3 regions of the Aeromicrobium sp. MLTX1 genome follow, and region 2 is predicted to be linked to each of the others. Evidence: riboswitches for the same ligand, from Rfam matches in the RefSeq annotation. Region 2 holds a riboswitch; each other region holds the start of a gene.
The links. A riboswitch is a leader RNA that binds a small molecule or an ion and turns the genes downstream of it on or off. The one in region 2 is predicted to bind cobalamin.
Positions count from the first base shown of each region.

Region 1: it holds a riboswitch for cobalamin, as region 2 does, so the genes downstream of both, ACK99Q_RS02465 (energy-coupling factor transporter transmembrane component T) here and ACK99Q_RS12650 (ABC transporter substrate-binding protein) in region 2, are expected to answer to the same signal.
Region 3: it holds a riboswitch for cobalamin, as region 2 does, so the genes downstream of both, ACK99Q_RS17180 (FecCD family ABC transporter permease) here and ACK99Q_RS12650 (ABC transporter substrate-binding protein) in region 2, are expected to answer to the same signal.

Region 1 is NZ_JBKFDN010000001.1:524,396-528,108, forward strand. It holds gene ACK99Q_RS02460 (ABC transporter ATP-binding protein) at 1-587, opposite strand, end outside; gene ACK99Q_RS02465 (energy-coupling factor transporter transmembrane component T) at 584-1,729, opposite strand; cobalamin riboswitch at 1,803-1,939, opposite strand; gene ACK99Q_RS02470 (hypothetical protein) at 1,947-2,804, opposite strand; gene ACK99Q_RS02475 (hypothetical protein) at 2,801-3,713, opposite strand, start outside.
Region 2 is NZ_JBKFDN010000002.1:433,228-436,940, forward strand. It holds gene ACK99Q_RS12640 (ABC transporter ATP-binding protein) at 1-445, opposite strand, end outside; gene ACK99Q_RS12645 (FecCD family ABC transporter permease) at 442-1,461, opposite strand; gene ACK99Q_RS12650 (ABC transporter substrate-binding protein) at 1,458-2,486, opposite strand; cobalamin riboswitch at 2,542-2,724, opposite strand; gene ACK99Q_RS12655 (nitrite reductase) at 2,774-3,652, shown strand; gene ACK99Q_RS12660 (precorrin-8X methylmutase) at 3,649-3,713, shown strand, end outside.
Region 3 is NZ_JBKFDN010000003.1:341,009-344,721, forward strand. It holds gene ACK99Q_RS17175 (ribonucleoside-diphosphate reductase subunit alpha) at 1-1,545, opposite strand, end outside; cobalamin riboswitch at 1,664-1,872, opposite strand; cobalamin riboswitch at 1,974-2,155, shown strand; gene ACK99Q_RS17180 (FecCD family ABC transporter permease) at 2,251-3,270, shown strand; gene ACK99Q_RS17185 (ABC transporter ATP-binding protein) at 3,306-3,713, shown strand, end outside.

The DNA.
Region 1 (3,713 bases), on a different contig from region 2:
ACGACGGTGAGCGCGAGGTCGTCGACGAGGCGCGCGATCGTGGCGAGCACGTCCTCGGCCGCGGTGGGGTCGAGGGCCGAGGTCGGCTCGTCGAGCACGAGGACCCGCGGGTGCATCGTCAGCACCGAGCCGATCGCGACGCGCTGCTGCTGGCCTCCGGACAGCGAGCGCACCGAGCGGCGGCGCAGGTCGGCGATGCCGAGCAGGTCGAGCGTCTCCTCCACGCGTCGGCGCATCGTCTGCGGATCGAGCCCGAGGTGCTCCATCCCGTAGGCCAGCTCCTCCTCGACCACGTCGGCGACGAAGCCCGAGACCGGGTCCTGGGCGACGTAGCCGACCAGGTGCGCCAGCTCGCGCGGCGGCCGCCCGAGGATCGAGGCGCCGTCGACGTGGATGTCGCCGGCGAGGGTGCCGCCGGTGAAGTGCGGCACCAGCCCGTTGAGCATGCCGAGCAGCGTGGACTTCCCCGAGCCGGTGCGGCCCGAGACGAGGACGAGCTCGCCCTCCTCGACCTCGAGGGTGACGTCGCGCAGGGTGGGCCGCGTGGCGCCCTCGTACCAGAACGAGACGTCGTGGAAGCCGATCACGCGTCGTCACCTCCGACGTGGTCGTGGGCGGAGGGGGCCTGCGGCGCGACGAAGACGGGCAGGATCCCGATCGCCACGACGGCCAGCGACAGGACGCTCACGGGCGGCCAACCCGGCACGCTCGGGTAGATCACGGCGATCTGCTCGGTGGACAGCAGCTTGAGTCCGACCGCCACGGCGAGGCCCGAGCCCGCGGTGAGGTACTCCGCCACGTGCCACCGCTGCGGGCGGTAGCGGGTGCGCTGCACGCGGCGGCCGGCCGACCGCAGCGCCAGCACGGCGAACACGAGGCCGAGCGCGAGCATCGGGTACGACAGGATCCGCGGCGCGGTGCCGTCGAGGTAGCCGTACGTGCCGACGCTCAGCCCGAACAGGCCCACGAGCATGAGCACGCCGGTGGCGAACCGGTCGCGCTGCGAGGCGGTGCCGCTGCGGCCGTAGCCGCGCGCGTCCATGCCCGCGGCGAGCGTCATCGACCGGTCGAGGGCGTCCTCCAGCACGGGGATGACGATGCGGTGCATCGCGCCGGTGCCGCGGCTGGCGTCGCCGCGCAGCTTGCGGGCGCGGTTGACCCGGCGCACGCTCTCGGCCAGCTGGGGGAAGACCGAGACCGCGACGACCAGCGCGGCGCCGACCTCGTAGAGGGCCGGCGGGGCCGAGGCGAGCAGACGCTTCGGGTTGGCCAGGGAGTTCGCGGCGCCGACGCAGATCACGAGCGTGGCCAGCCGCATGCCGTCGTACAGGCCGACGAGGACCTCGTTGACCGTGACGTCGCCGAGCAGCTGGATGCCGCGAGCCACCTCGGGCAGGGGGATCTCGGGCAGCGCGAACAGGACGGGATCGCCCGGGGCCGAGCCGCCGCCGAGCAGGATCCGGAAGACGACGCGCATGACCACGATGACGACGCCGAAGTACAGGTAGTACCGGAACGACAGGGCCCACGGCGCGTCACCACGGCACGCCGCCACGACGAGCGCCGCGATCGCGACCGTGACCAGCAGCAGGAACGGATTGAGGGTGAACGAGGCACCGGCCGCGAGCCCCAGCGCCCACAGCCACCAGGCGCCGGGATGCAGCTCGCGCCGGGCGCGTCCGGTGGCGGCCGGCGGGCGGGTGGGGGCGGGGTCGACGACGGCGGTCATCCGGTCCCCTCCCCACGGGTGGGGGCGAGGTCCACGAGGGGCGGTTCGCCCACCCGTCGCTGCTCGACAACATCTGGTGGCGGCGTCCCGGCGCGGGTTCCCGGCTCGCACCACCCGGACGGGCGGGGCTGACGGTTGCGGCACAGCACCGGAATCGCACCGGTTTCCCCTGCGCCGGACGTTGGTCCAACGTCAGGAGTCTACTCGCACCGAGCCCTCAGCCCGCCCGGCGGCGGTACCAGACGACTCCTCCCGCGGCCCCCAGCACGACGACCACGGCGGCCGCTGTCGCCAGGGCGGCGCCCGAGGTCGATCCCGACCCCTCGGCGGCCGTCGGCTGCACCGCGGGCGCGCCCGCGACGTCGTCGTCCGTCCCGGCCGAGGCCGAGGGAGCCGACGCGCTCGGGGTGGCGGTGGAGGCGCTCGTCGACGGCGTCGGCGTCGAGGCGGACGGGGTCGCGCCGGCCGACGCGCTCGCCGTGGCCGAGGGAGCCGAGGAGGCCGGGCCCCCGGCTCGCGTCGAAGGCGTCGACCGCTTCGGAGTCGACGCCTTCGACCCCTGCTCCTTCGAGCCCGGCTTCGGGCTGGCGGACGTGGGGCGCGAGGTCGCGCGGGTGGGCTCGGGCGCCGCCACCGGGGGCTTGACCGAGGGCCACGTCCGCGACGAGGAGTCCTGGAACACGAACGCGACCGACCCGCCCTGCGGCACCTTGAGCGCGCTGACGCCCAGGCTCGAGTAGGTCCAGCTGCCGCTCGTCCCGTCCGACCAGAACAGGCCCCAGTAGGCGTCCACGGGGGACGCCTCGAGGCACGGGTCCGAGGCGGGCGCGCCGTCGACCCGGCACACGAAGCCGGGGGCGCGCGACGCGAAGGTCAGCTGGTGCCCCGCGTCGGCGAAGTTGCTCGCCGCGCGTCCACCGCCGTCGGCGTCGCAGCCGACGCTCGACCCGACGACGACCGTGACGCCCTTGCCGCCGGTGCACGCGGCGGCGTGCGCGGGGGCGCTGAGCGCCGCCGGCCCGGCGGCGACCCCGAGGAGGGTCGCCGCCAGGAGGCGATGGACGAGTCGGCTCACTTCACGACCCGGAACACCCGCACGCCGTTGCGCTCGGCGTAGGCGCCGCGGACGATCACCTTCGCGGTGCCGACCTTCTTGCCGACCTTGAGGCGGTACGTGTAGCTGCCGGACTTCGACGCGACGCCGCGCTTGACGAGCTTGCCGCGGTAGTAGACGCGCACCGGCTCCCCGGCGACGAGGCCGCGGACGACGACCTTCTGCACCTTGGCGCGGCGCACCTTCGACTTCGAGGACACGCGCAGCTTCTTGGCGGCCAGGACCTGCACCGAGGAGGTGGCGACGGCGCGACCCGTGGCGTCGCCGATGACGACCGCGCGCTTCGCGGTGCCCTTCGGGGCGCGCAGCGCGAACGTGGCGCGACCCCCGGCGGGCACGACGGCGCGGTCGGAGCTGCCGCCCGAGACGCGGGCCGTGCTGCCCCAGCCGGCGGCCAGGCCGCTGGCGGTGACCTTCAGGGTGCTGCCCGAGCGGACGTACTTCGGCACCGACACGGCGGCCTTCGGAGCGGAGAGCAGCGCGAGGGCCGGCGCGGCCTGCGCCGAGGCGCGGATCCACTGGTCGATCGCGAACTCGTCGATGCCGTCCTCACGGCCGGCGGCCAGCGCGGCTCCGTCGTAGGCGACCGCGCCGCGCTCGGACGCGAGCTTGCCGCCCGTGGCCTCGGTGACCTGGTGGCGCGCGACGTACGCCGCGGCCTTCGCGGCCTCGGTGGTGCGGCCCGCACGGGCGAGCGCGGTCGCGGCGAGGCCCGTGGAGTTCGTGTTCGCGACGCCGTTGCCGACGAAGGAGCCGTCGGCGGCCTGCGCCGCGACGATCGCGGCGACGGTGCGGTCGACGACTGCGGCGTCGACCGTGATGCCGGCGGCGCGCGCCTCGAGGAGGGTGTGCAGCGCCGCCGTCGTGGTG
Region 2 (3,713 bases):
TCTGGACCCGCTGGCGCTCACCGCCGGACAGGGTCGCGTAGGGCTGCTCCAGCCGCTCCAGCACGCCGGTCGCCGCGGCGGCTCGGCGCACGGCCTCGACGTCGTGCTCCGCCACCGGCTGCCAGGAGCGACGGTGCGGGATCCGGCCGAGCTCGATGACGTCACGGACGAGCGGATCGGTGTCCGTCGCCGACTCCTGCTCCACGACGCCGACGCGCTGCGCGACGTGGCGCCGACGCAGGGTGGCGAGGTCGTCGTCACCGAGCCGGACCACGCCGGACGAGGGCGCGCGCAGTCCGGCGAGCAGCCGCAGCAGGCTCGACTTGCCCGAGCCGTTGGGCCCGAGCAGTCCGACGAGCGAGCCGGGCACGGCGTCGATGCTGACGCCGTCGACGATGAGGCGGTCGCGGACGGCCCAGGACACGGAGGAGGCACGCAGGCTCATGCGCGGGACCTCCTTCGGAGCAGGACCAGCGCGAAGGCCGGCACGCCGAGCAGCGCCGTGGCCACGCCGACGGGCAGCTCCTGCGGGTCGATGATCGTGCGGGCCGCGGTGTCGACCCACACGAGGAAGACGGCACCGCTGATCGCGGCGAGCGGCAGCATCCGGCGGTGGTTCACGCCCACCATCGCGCGCGCCACGTGCGGCAGGACGAGTCCGACGAACCCGATCGCGCCGGACGTGCTGACGATGACGGCCGTGGTCAGCGCGGTGATGACCAGCAGGATGATCCGGGCTCGGCCCACGTCGACGCCGAGGGTGGCGGCGCTGTCCTGGCCGAACGCGAACGCGTCCAGCGTCGAGGCCATCAGCAGGCACGACACCACGGCGAGCGCCACCGTCGAGCCCACGACCGCGACGTCGGTCCACGACGCGCTGCCGAGCGAGCCGAGCAGCCAGAACAGCACGCCCCGCGTCTGCTCGGCGTCGGCGGCGGTGAAGACGATGAACGAGGTCAGCGCCGAGAACAGCTGGGTCGCCGCGACGCCGGCCAGCACGACGCGGTCGGTCGTGCCGCCCGCCGCGGCGGCCAGCACGAGCACCAGTAGGAACGCGCCCATGGCGCCCACGAACGCTCCCCCGGCCAGTCCGATGGTCCCGGCGCCGACGCCGAGGACCACGATCGAGACCGCTCCCGTGGACGCGCCGGACGAGACGCCGAGCACGAACGGGTCGGCCAGGGGGTTGCGCAGCAGCGACTGCAGGATGACCCCGCAGACGGCCAGGCCGGCCCCGCACGCCGCGGCGAGCAGCGTGCGGGGCAGGCGCAGGTTCCAGACGATGCCCTCCTGGATGCGGGTCAGCCCGGACTCGCCGCCGACCGCCCGCGACCAGGCCAGGGACAGCACGGATCGCGGACCGACGTCCGAGGGGCCGATGGTCACCGCGACGCACACGGACGCGACCAGCAGCGCCACCCCGGCCGAGCCCAGGATCCAGGCGCGCCGGGTGACCGTCACTGCGACAGGCCGAACTCGGCCAGCGCGTCGGCGACCTGCTCGAGGCCCTCGACCGTGCGGATCGAGGGGTTCAGGGCGGCGCCGGTGAGGGCGACGTACCGGCGGTTCTTCACGGCCGTCATCTCGCGCGTCACCGGGTTGGACTCGAGGAACTCGATCTTGGCCTTCGCGGTCTCGGCGGTCTGGCTCTTGCGGGTGAGGTCGCCGATCACGAGGACGTCGGGGTCACGCTCGGCGACGGTCTCCCAACCGACCTGCGGCCACTCGGCCTTCGTGTCGTCGAAGACGTTCTTCAGGCCGAGTGCCCGGGTGATGATCCCGGGGCCGCCGCAGCAGCCGGCGAGGTAGGGCGACTCGGCGTTCGCGAACCAGTACAGGACGCTGACCTCGTCCTGCGGGGCCTTCGCCGACGCGGCCGCGACGCGATCCTGCAGCGACGCGACCAGCTCGTCGCCGCGGTCCTCCACGTCCAGCAGCTCGGCCAGCTCGGTGATCTCGCGGTAGATCGCGTCGATCTCGAGGACGCCCGTGCGGGCGCCGTCGTCGTCGCCCTCGTTGTCCTTGCCCTCGCACTCCGCGGGCGACAGGTACGTGGGCACGCCGAGGTCCTCGAACGCGTCGGCCGTGCCGACGCCGCCCTTGCCCAGCGTGCTGGCGAACGACGCCGTCACGAGGTCGGGCTCGGTCTGCAGGACGCGCTCCATCGAGGGGGCGCTGTCGGCGAGGCGCTCGACCTTCTCGTTGTCGGCCTCGAGGCCCGCCATGACCGGGTCGGTCCACGTGCCGGTCCCCGCCATGCGGTCGGCGACGCCGAGGGACAGCAGGATCTCGGTGGAGCCCTGGTTGAGCGAGACGATGCGCTGCGGCGCCGACTCGACGGTCGTGGTGCGGCCGCAGTTCTCCAGCGTGCGCGGGTAGCCGTCGGCGGAGGCGCGGTCGGGGTCGGTGTCCTCGGACGCGCAGGCGCCGAGGGTGAGCAGGCCTGCGGAGAGCAGGACGAGGGTACGGCGGACAGAGGTACGCACGGGCGTGATCCTTCGAGGTCTGGGGCTCGTTCGCGAAGCCCGGTGGGACCAGACGGCGGTTGCCGTGAGGGCCAGCAGGTCTTCGGACTCGGGATCGACCGGACGGAGCGCCTTCCCAGACCTTGCGGTCCAGTGGCTGTGTGCCCCGCCCGTCACCCTCACCGCTGCGCGTCAGTCCCGGACTCTCACCGGGTTCCCTGGCTCATCGCTGAGTTTGACTGGCGAGCCGACCGTAGCAGCCCCGCGGCGGGACGTGCGGCGGCAGGGCCGGGTGGCACCATGTCCGCGTGACCGAACGGACCCGCCGCGACCTGTGTCCCGGCCTGCTGCGCCCCTGGATCGCCGACGACGGCGCCCTGGTGCGCGTGCGGGTGCCGGGCGGGCGCCTCACGACCGACGCGCTGGGCGGACTGCACGAGGTCGCCGTGGCCCACGGGGACGGCGCGGTGCACCTGACCTCCCGCGCGAACCTGCAGGTCCGCGCCATCGCGCACGACGACGGGTGCCTGCCCGACGCGGTCGTCGACGCCGTGATGGCGACCGGCCTGATGCCGTCGGCCTCGCACGAGCGGGTCCGCAACGTCATGGCCTCGCCGCTCACGGGCCTCGTCGGAGGCCGCGCCGACCTGCGACCGGTCGTGCGCGAGCTGGACGAGCGCCTGTGCGCCGACCCGGCCCTCGCCGCGCTCGCCGGTCGCTTCCTGTTCGTGCTCGACGACGGGCGCGGCGACGTCGCCGAGCGGGACCTCGACCTCGGTCTCGTGGCCGTCTCGGCGACCGAGGTCCAGCTCCGCGCCGGCCGCTCGGCGTGGGGTCCGACGGTCGCCGTCGCGGAGGCCGCGGAGGCACTAGTGGACCTCGCCCGGAGGTTCGTCGAGGCCGCCGGCGCGCAGCCCGAGTCGCCGTGGCACGTCGACGAGCTGCCCGGTGCGGGAGCCGGTCTCCTCGGGCAGGCTCACGACCGGCGCGACGAGACCCGGGTGTCGGCCGAGCCCCCACCGCTTGGCAGGATCACGCAGGACGACGACCGGCTCGCGCTGCACCTGGCGGCACCGGGCGGTCGTCTCGACCGGCGCCTGATGGACGAGGTCCTCGCGCTGGGCGCCCCGCACGTCGTGATCACGCCGTGGCGCACCCTGATCGTCCCCGACCTGGAGAACGCATGACCCTCGCCCCACCCGCCCGCCGGTACGCCTACGAGACCGACGGCGCCCAGATCTACGTCGA
Region 3 (3,713 bases), on a different contig from region 2:
ACGGTTCAGTTCGTTGGAGCGCTCCGACTGTGGCACCGAGCTGATCGTGATGTCGATGAGGTTGTCGAGCTGACGCACGGCGCGACGCACCGACGCTGCGAGGCGGTCCCATTCGATCTTCGCGTCGCCGTGACGGCCCGTGACGTGGCGCGACAGGTTGATCGAGGCCAGGTTGCAGACGGCGATGTTGTCGCGGTCCTGCGGCAGCGTGATCTCGGTGCACAGGTTCGACAGGTGGATCGTGCCGGTGTTGTCGTTGAGGGCACGGGTGTTGATCGTGTCCTTCCACGTCAGCCATGGGTGGCTCGTCGACTGCAGCGAGAGCAGGATCGCCCGGTACTGCTCACGCGCGCCCATCCTCTTGTGGCGGAGCTCGCCACGCTCGGCCATCGCGACGTACTCGGCGTAGCGGCGGCTGAACGCCTGACCGGTCAGCTCGACCAGGTCCGGGACCTCCAGCGGATCGAACAGGTACCAGGGCTCGCCGTTCTCGACGCGCTTCATGAACTCGTCGCTGATCCACACCGCCGTGTTGGCCGTGCGGGTCCGGCGGTAGGGATCGCCGGAGTTCTGTCGCAGGTCGAGGAACTGGGCGAAGTCGAGGTGCCAGTTCTCCATGTAGAAGCACAGCGCGCCGAACTTCTTGCCACCGCGGCTGATGGCACGCAGGGTCGAGTCGATCGTGTGCATGAACGGGATCGGGCCGGTGCTGGTGGTGTTGTTGGAGCGGATCGGCGAGCCCTCGGAGCGCAGCTTGCTCACGGACAGGCCGATGCCGCCCGTGCCCTTCGTCAGCCACATCACGTCGCGCACGCTGGTCGCGATGTGCTCGATGTCGTCCTCCATCTGCATGACGAAGCAGTTCGAGAGCTGCGCGTACGACGTGCCGGCGTTCACCAGCGTCGAGCCCGCGGCCAGGTACTCCAGCCGCGACATCGAGTCGTAGAACTCGAGCGCTGCCGACGTCGGATCGGCCTCGTTCAGCGACAGCCCCATGGCCACCCGCATCCAGAAGAACTGCGGCGTCTCCAGCGGCGTGCCGTCCGGCTCGGTGATCATGTAGCGGGTGCGCATCGTCTGCGCGCCGATGTACCGCAGCAGGTCGTCGCGATCGGGATCGAGTGCCGAGCCGAGCCGCTCCAGGTCGAAGAGCTCGGGGATGCGGGTGTCGAGCAGACCCAGCTCGACACCACGGATCATCGAGGCCACGAAAGCCGGGCCGCACAGGGCGATGACCTCGTCGCGCGTGACGCCCTCGCCGAAGATCTTCTTGTACAGGCTCTTGACCAGCAGGCGCGCCGCGATCGTGTCGAACGCCGGATCGTCCTTGACGTTCTGCAGCGCGACGCCGATGACGGCCTCGTCGAGCTGCTCGCTGGTGATCCCGTCGAACAGCGTGATCTCGAGCTCGGCCCGCAGCTGCGTGGCATGCGTGACCGGGTCGGGCAGGCCGGCTGCGGCCTCCTCGATGGACTGCGCGATCTCGTAGCCGTCGTACGGGACTCGGGAACCGTCGCGCTTGACGACGTGGATGGTGGAGGACATCTGCTCACCCCTCGTGAACGAGTGCAAGTGCACCCCACGAACACGGGGACGAGGGTTCACCGGTCACGCGACCGGTCAGCCCTGGACCTTCCCACGAGGTCGCGGACCCTCGGCGACATCGGGTCACCAAGGCACTGGCAGGTCTTCGGACTCGTGGGCGTCCTGCTCGCTCCTACTGGATGTCGCTTCCCGGGCCCGGAGGCCCAGTGCTTCATGACACCGTTCGTTCCCACTCACCGCTGCGGGGCAGTTCCGGTCTCACACCGGATTCCCTCTTACGACGACTCCCTCTCGCGAGGGAGCCGAACCAGCTGCGTGATCACCATATACGGAAATCACACGGATGTAACCCACTAGATGTAGTGGCTGTCCCGCAAGCGTGGAATCGCGGCACGAATCGGGTCCGGCGGAGCACCGCCGAGGTCGTGGTACGTTGCCGCCGAGTCGAACGCATCCTCTGGATGCCAGGGAACTCCGGTGTGAATCCGGGACTGGCGCGCAGCGGTGAAGGGCGAGGACGGCACCACCACGTCACTGGGAGCGATCCTGGGAAGACGGTGTCGCCCGCTGACCCCGAGTCCGAAAACCTGTCGGCTCCTTGTTGTCCGACGACCCTCGCGCACAGGGTCGACGACCCGAGAGGCCCCTGTGGTGGAGTCCCCTACGTCCGTCGTGCCGTCCTGCGACGCGCCGGTCCGGCGAAGGCTGCCGGCCTGGCCCGTGCTGTGCGTCCTGGCCAGCCTGTCCGTGACGACCGCAGTGAGCTCGCTGGCCTTCGGCTCCGAGCGCATTCCGATCGGTGAGGTCGTCTCCGCGATCACCGATCGGTTCGAAGGTCGCCCGCCCGGACGCTGGGACGTCATCGTGTGGGAGCTGCGGATGCCGCGCGCACTCATGGCGTTGATCGTCGGCGCCGGACTGGCGGTGGCCGGAGCGGCGATGCAGACACTCGTCAGGAACTCACTGGCCGATCCCTACCTGCTCGGGATCAGCTCAGGTGCCGCCGTCGGCGCCACCGCGGCGCTCACCACCGGAGCATTGACCGGCCTGGGCATCTACGCCGTCTCCGGTGGTGCACTCCTCGGCGCCTTCGGGGCCTCGCTGCTCGTGTGGCTGGTCGCCACGGCGCAGGGAGGGCTGACGCCGCTGCGACTCGTCCTGTCGGGCGTGGTGCTGTCATCGGGCCTGTCGTCGATCGCGTCCTTCCTGGTCTTCGTCAGCGACGATCCCCGGGCGGCGGACTCCGTGATGTTCTGGATGCTCGGCAGCGTAGGCGGGGCCACGTGGGCGAAGCTCTGGGTGCCAGCGCTCGTCGTCGCAGTCGTCGGTCTCGTTCTGCTGGCCCTGCACCGGTGGCTCGACGCTCTCGCTCTCGGTCCCGAGACCGCCGCCGCGCTCGGCCTCAACGTCGCAGCGATGCGCGTCGCCCTGTTCGTCGCCCTGGCCGTTCTGGTCGGCGTGCTGGTGGCGGTCAGCGGAGGCATCGGATTCGTCGGCCTCATCGTGCCCCACGCCGCCCGCCTGGTCGTCGGTGCACGACATCGGGTGGTGCTGCCGGTTGCGGCGGTCGGGGGCGGCCTGTTCCTGCTGTGGGTCGATCTCGTGGCCCGGCTCGCGGTCCGACCCCAGGAGATACCGCTCGGCGTGGTGACCGGCGTCGTCGGGGCCCCGCTGTTCCTGCTGCTGATGGGACGCAGCTCGTACCGCTACGGATCCGAGCGATGACCAGCGGCTCCACGCCGGCCCTTCGCCTCCGCGGCGTGAGCGCCCGGCTGGGCGGCCGCGAGATCCTGCGCGACGTCGACGTCGACATCGCCCACGGCTCGCGGGTCGGCGTCCTGGGCGTGAACGGTGCCGGCAAGTCGACCCTGCTGCGCGTCATGGCCGGCGTCCTGGCGCCCAGCACCGGATCGGTCCTGCTTGCAGGTCCGAGCGGAGCACTGGACGACGTCTACGCGATGCGCTCTCGCGAACGAGCTCGTCGCGTCGCGTTCGTCCCGCAGGAGGAGGTCATCTCGGCCGATCTGCTCGTCGGTGAGATGGTCGCCCTCGGGCGAGTGCCCATGACCCGTCCGTGGTCACGTGGCGGCGCCGACGAGCGATCGATCGTGCTCGACTCCCTCGCCGCGGTGGGCATGGCCGATCACGTCGACGCACCGTGCGACCGG